DNA from 2 places in the Gottfriedia sp. NPDC058432 genome. Region 2 is predicted to be linked to the other one. Evidence: riboswitches for the same ligand, from Rfam matches in the RefSeq annotation. Region 2 holds a riboswitch; the other holds the start of a gene.
What was found. Region 2 has a riboswitch for FMN ahead of ribE (riboflavin synthase). Riboswitches for the same ligand answer to the same signal wherever they lie in the genome.
Positions count from the first base shown of each region.

Region 1: another riboswitch for FMN. It lies ahead of ACFWM3_RS11895 (ECF transporter S component); the one in region 2 lies ahead of ribE (riboflavin synthase).

Region 1 is NZ_JBHXLC010000010.1:26,428-29,853, forward strand. Features, by position in the region: gene ACFWM3_RS11885 (ferredoxin) at 5-253, shown strand; gene ACFWM3_RS11890 (YpiB family protein) at 491-1,033, shown strand; gene ACFWM3_RS11895 (ECF transporter S component) at 1,147-1,716, opposite strand; FMN riboswitch at 1,934-2,070, opposite strand; gene ACFWM3_RS11900 (phosphotransferase) at 2,134-3,042, opposite strand; gene ACFWM3_RS11905 (hypothetical protein) at 3,188-3,334, opposite strand.
Region 2 is NZ_JBHXLC010000011.1:10,512-13,937, forward strand. Features, by position in the region: gene ribH (6,7-dimethyl-8-ribityllumazine synthase) at 1-386, opposite strand, end outside; gene ACFWM3_RS12810 (bifunctional 3,4-dihydroxy-2-butanone-4-phosphate synthase/GTP cyclohydrolase II) at 404-1,597, opposite strand; gene ribE (riboflavin synthase) at 1,610-2,257, opposite strand; FMN riboswitch at 2,584-2,731, opposite strand; gene ACFWM3_RS12820 (APC family permease) at 3,406-3,426, opposite strand, start outside.

The sequences.
Region 1 (3,426 bases), on a different contig from region 2:
TACAATGGCAAAATATACAATCGTTGATAAAGACACTTGTATCGCATGTGGCGCTTGTGGCGCAGCTGCACCTGATATCTATGACTATGATGATGAAGGGATCGCATACGTTACTCTAGATGATAACCAAGGAATCGTTGAAATTCCAGACGTTTTAGTTGATGACATGATGGATGCATTCGAAGGATGCCCAACAGACTCAATCAAAGTTGCTGACGAATCATTTGATGGCGACGCTTTAAAATTCGAATAGTAAAAACTGCGACGAAGTTATTTCGTCGCTTTTTTTATTTTTTTTAATAAAAAAACACGAGCTAGCCGAATTGCTAATTCTACTGTTCCGTCCTTCCTGTAATTTCTAAATCACTCATTGCCGGGCCTATACAATTAATAATCAAAACCCCTTTCTTAATTATTTCCTTATTTTACATATTTAGAATAATCTAATAATTCGTTATAATAAACAAAACATCAAGAGAGGATGAACAGCATGGAACAGATGACAATTACTGAGAAAAAAACATTTTTAAACAAGTTCTTAGAGAAAAATCAGGTAAAAAAAGACATCGAATTGATTCTACAATATCTCCTTGCTGTTGATGAAGTACTAACAAACATCTCGTTTGTAGATGATGCAAAGAGTACACCAAATGGCATTGTAATTAATTTTCGAAATGATAACTACTCTAACTACTCGTACCTTCAGGTTTCGTATTACGAATTTAATAAGAAGGTCGAAATGTCACTGGAATCGATTTACCATAAACTTCGATTACACGGAAAGGAAACAGCGTTTTATCTTGAGTTGTTATTTGATGCGATGCCGATCGAGTACGTTTTGATTTTAGATTCAAATCCGTTTTCGACGACTTCTATTGAACCAAACGAAGAAGTGCAAGCAGAAATTGATGCGTTTCTTTCATCGCTTATCGCTCAAACTTCACACGCACTTCTTCTTCGTCAAATTGACAAAGCACTAGATGAGAAGAATGAACAACAATTTCTTTTGTTATCTTCTCAGCTGATAAACTAACAAATAAACCATCTATCATTCGATAGATGGTTCTCTTTTTTACGGTGCAGTTTTTTCACCTTTCAAAAAAACAAAAAAGTGTCTACCAAAATTTAGTAGACACTTTCATTTATTTATACGTTATGGACATTCATTCTTTGAGTTAACCAAACCTTTAATTTAGGGTAGATTACTAAGAATAGGATCATGATTAATAGACCTTTAATTGCATTAAATGGCATAATTGATGCAACAATTACTTCATTTGGCAGGTTAAAATTCATGAAATGTGCATATGCAGGTAATAACACAAAATAATTTAAAAGACTTAATATTCCAGTCATCACTACTGTACCAACGATTAATCCAAGAGTTAAACCTTTTACTGAACGATATTTTCTAAAGAAATACGACGCAGGTAAAATATATAATACTCCTGCACTGAAATTAGCAAATTCTCCAATTGGTACGCCAGTCATGCTACCATTAATAACATAATGAAGGATGTTTTTTATTAACTCTATTCCTACTCCTGCTACAGGACCAAAAACAATTGCTCCTATTAACGCAGGAACGTCACTAAAATCAACTGTAAGCCATACTGGAAATGCAGGTAGTGGAAAGTACAGCATCATCAGTACATAAGAAATACTGCTAAGCATAGCTACTACTACCATTTTATTTACTTTGTTGCGTTGTTGCATAATACCTCTCTCCTTTTTCCCGATCATATCAAGAAAAATGAAAGGTTCGCTTAAGTAGCGTTATTATTTGCACATATTATCATAAGTCCGAATTAATAAATGAAAAATAGTATAAAATTATGCAAATAAAATAAAATCCCCTATTTTTTGAAATAGGGGAGAATTTTCAGTACGCCAAATAAGCGTTCAAAAAGTGAAATTTTTTGAACTTGCGAACCTCCATCTTCTCCCATCCAGACTATACTGTCGGCTCTAGAATCGCACTAGATCCTGCCCAAAAAATCAGGCTCGCGGGCTTATAAGCAATGCTTAATTACCGCCGGTGGGGAATTTCGCCCCGCCCCGAAGATAGATCGTTTATTAATTTACAGTTTAATGTTACTAAATTAAATACAGTTTGTAAATAAAAATCTCCCACTAATCATTTAGAGCATTATTTAGGTTTTCTTGACAAAAACTTACTAACGAACCATCCTTTTGATCGTTCGCATATAACAACAGCACAACTGTTGTAAAAACGGCTTTAAATTGTGCTAATTTCTTTGACGCTTCCGATACATTACCATAAATCTCAAAAAATGCACCTCTCATATCGTTCGGAATTAGACTATAAATTATAGACAAATCTAATTCACGATTGCCGATATGAGCATCACCCCAATCAATAATTCCTTCAAGTTGGTTTTGTTCATTCACAATCATATTCTTAAAATGTAAATCACCATGAACAAGAACTAATGGTGTCTCACTTTTAATTTCAACTAAGCTTTCAATATAATGATTAATTTTCTGTTCATCTTCAATGAGTTTCTTCTGTATTGCCTGTTGTATATATTTTTTAGCCTGAGGTTTACGGAAGTTTATATCTAATCTTTTTAACTCATCAAATGGTAATTTAATCCCCTTTAATTCATCGAATTTTATTGAATGCAAATTTTTCAAGAAATTAGCGATTGGTTCAATCATTAAAATTCTCTCAGTTCTATTTAAATAAATTGGAGGCTTTCCCGCAATAAAATTATATCCTAAAAATGGCCAAGGAAATAATTCAGATGGCTTTCCATCAAGTGTTGGTACCGTTGTCTTTAATTCAAAATGACTGTAAATAATTGGGAGTAAATTTCTTTCAACGTTTAAAATGGCTACAGCTATTTCTCTTCGCGGAAATCTTAGTAAAATGTCATCATTTAAACAAAAGACAGTATTGTCAAATCCTTCACCAATTTTTTTAATTACGTTTATATTTATTTCGGGGAATTGTATCTTCATTATTTCTTTTACTAATCCCTCTTCCATTACAATCGCTGGATCCCATATATTAGACATTTCTTTCTCCTTAAAATCAAAAAATAGAACTTCACATATAAATGTACTTTACCAAATTTAGAAGTAAATTACATTTAATATGGAAGTTCTTAAAACAGTCGGTCTTTTCGACACAAATTATTAAACTAATAGTCCAAATATACGGCTAAGGATTTGAAACAATTTTTAATTCATGAAAATTTTTATCTAATATTATATCCTTTAATTTCTCTCGATTCCCTCCGATAAATAAAAGACCAATCGTTAAAACAAAAACAACAATCAACAAACATCTCCTAAGAAAATCAAGCATTATTTTCCTCCTACCTAAAGAATTGTGGAAAGTGTTTAATCAGCCCAAAAACTCGTAGACTGACAACTGGTAATTCATTTAAAAAAATAGAC
Region 2 (3,426 bases):
GTGCCCGCTCTTTCAATCGCTTGTTCAATATTTTCTGTCGTTAATACACCAAAAATGACAGGTATACCAGTTTGTAGAGTAATAGCAGCAACACCTTTTGCTACTTCATTACATACGTAATCGTAATGAGTAGTTGCTCCACGAATAACTGTTCCTAGCGTAATGATTGCATCGTATTTTTTTGAATCTGCAAGTTTTTTTGCAACTAATGGAATTTCAAATGCACCTGGTACCCAAATAACATCAACGTCTGATTCTTCTACACCATGACGATATAGGGCATCTTCTGCACCTCCAAGTAGTTTTGATGTAATAAATTCATTAAAACGTCCTACGATTACAGCAACTTTAAGTCCAGATCCTACTAAATTTCCTTCAAATTTCATCTTAATCTCTCCCATTTTTAATAGTGTAATAAATGTCCCATTTTTTCGATTTTAGTAATTAAATATTTTTCGTTTTCTGTTTTCATTTCGGTTTGAATTGGCACTCGATTATTTATCTGGATTCCGTGAGATTTTAGCGCTTCTATTTTAACTGGATTATTCGTTACTAAATCTATACTCACAATCCCTAAATCTTTAATAATTTGAGCACTTATCGCATAATCTCTTAAATCTGAATCAAATCCTAAATTTAAGTTTGCTTCAACAGTATCAAAGCCTTCTTCCTGTAACTTATATGCTCTTAACTTATTAAGTAAGCCAATCCCTCTGCCTTCTTGTCGCATATAAACAATTACGCCTTTGCCTACTTCTTCAATCATCGATAATGTTGATTGCAACTGAGGTCCACAATCACAACGACATGAGCCAAATACATCACCTGTTAAACATTCCGAATGAATACGTACAAGTACTGGTTCACCATCGTCAACTTTACCTTTTACAATCGCAATATGCTCTTTGCCATCGATTTTGTTTGTATAACCAATCATCTTAAAATCACCAAAATCTGTTGGTAATTTAATTTCAACTTCTCTTTTTACAAGTTGTTCAGTTTCTTGTCTATAATGAATTAAATCTTTAATTGTAATCATTTTTAAATTAAATTTATTTGCGATTTGAATTAGATCCGGTACTCTTGCCATCGTTCCATCGTCATTCATAATCTCACAAATGACACCAACTTCTTTCGATCCAGCCATTCGAGCTAAATCCACTGCCGCTTCTGTATGACCTGGTCTCTCAATAACTCCTCCGTTTTTAGCGACTAAAGGAAACATATGCCCAGGTCTTCTAAAATCTGCTCCAGTTGATTCATCATTTAACATTTGTAAAACAGTATGTGAACGTTCAAATGCCGAGATACCAGTAGTAGAGTCAATATGATCAATACTTATAGTAAAGGCAGTACCATGAGAATCTGTATTTTTTGTTACCATTTCATATAAATCTAGTTTCTTGGCTATCTCTTCAGAAACAGGTGCACAAATTAATCCGCGACCATGAGTGGCCATAAAATTGATATTTTCAGGAGTTGCAAATTCTCCGATAACAACAAAATCTCCTTCATTCTCTCGATCTTCATCATCACAAACAATAATAATTTTACCTTTTTTTAAGTCTTCAATTGCTTCTTCTATTTTAGAGAACATGAGCTTACTCCTTTATATATAGCCATTTTGAGTTAAAAATGAAGTTGTTATTGCATTACTCTTTTTCGTCTCATTCATACCAAGCATTTTTTCAACATACTTACCTAATAAATCAAACTCAATATTAACAACGTCTCCAACTTTTTTACTGCCTATGATCGTATGTGAACGGGTATGAGGAATTAAAGAGATTGTTACAATATCAGTTTCAACTTCAAATATTGTTAAACTTGTACCATCAATCGTTATACTGCCTTTTTGAAGGCAATATTTAGCAAACTGACTTGGAATATTAATTTTATAGATTACAGCATTTTCCATTGATTTGATGGATACAATTTTACCTGTACCATCAATATGACCCGATACAATATGGCCACCAAACCGGCCATTTGCTGCCATTGCCCGCTCTAAATTTACTTTTTGGCTAGAAACCAGAGTACTTAGATTAGATGCTTGAAATGTTTCAGGCATGACGTCAACAGAAAATTCATTTTTAGTAAAATTCGTAACGGTTAAACAAACCCCATTTACAGAGATGCTGTCTCCTAAATGAACATCCTCTAAAATTTCTGATGCGCCAATTGTAAGCACTAAAGTTTTACCTTTTTTTACGATATTTTTTACTGTTCCTATTTCTTCAACGATTCCAGTAAACAAGTTTATTCACCTCAATTCGAAAAAGCACATTACACTCAAGCCCGATAAATGACTTTGTAAGATCCATCTCTAATTTCATAAATAGTTGATCCAACTTATCACACCCTCTAATTCAAATTAATTTGAAAAAGTGAAAAGCCCCTTAGAAAACTCCTAAGGGGCAATAGATGTTTAAGAAAGGAAGTGTACTTAAATAAACGCAAGTACAATTTGAGTCTATTAAAAGACAGTACTATAGCGCGTCTATTGTTGTACATAAAAGATATGCACAACGAACTAAGCCTATACGGGTAGTATTTTTGAAAACAACCAAACCGTATATGCACTCCATCCTTCTCCCATCCAGACTATACTGTCGGCTCTAGATTCTAACTAGATCAGCAACAAATAAAAAATCTATATGAAGCTCACGGGCTTAGTATAAAAATATACAACACCGCCGGTTGGGAATTTCACCCGACCCCGAAGGACACTAATTATCAAATTTGGTTTCATTATAACTAGCAATTATTTCGTTGTAAAGATTTTATGATTCTATTTTCTTTTAAAACGATCTATTAAAAAACAAAATTAAAGTAAAAAACCTTATAAAATATGGAAAATTCCTCACTCTACTTAATTAAAAAAAATATTATTTTTTATTCTTATAAAATTAATCATCATGTTTTAAATATTTTCTTGCAACCAATACAAAAGTGTATAAATATTAATATTAAAATCATTACAGAAAAAAATTGAATTCTATTATTAGTATAGAAAGTAAGACTTACGAATTCCAAAAAACATGAATTTAGCTTAATTAAACACACAACTGAATTCGTTTTTTCATTTTATCATTATATTTTTTATTAACACAAAGAGTATCCCCCTTTTAACAATGTCCCTATAATACTTAATAATTTCAATTTTTAAAGCCCTGGTAACGTTAAAACAATATATAATTCTAAAATAACAAAAGGCTTTCATTCGTATTTAAAAAGGCAATAGTTAAACAGAAATATAGATACCAAACTGAAAAAAAATGGCTTGTAATTTCAATAAACACCCTTTAAAAACAATAATAAATATACAACAAGAAGAATTATTATAAGTATTTCAATTTCATAAAAATAGAAACTTCTTTTTATAGAAGTTTCCTTTCTAACTCATTATTCATTTCCTACTTGTAG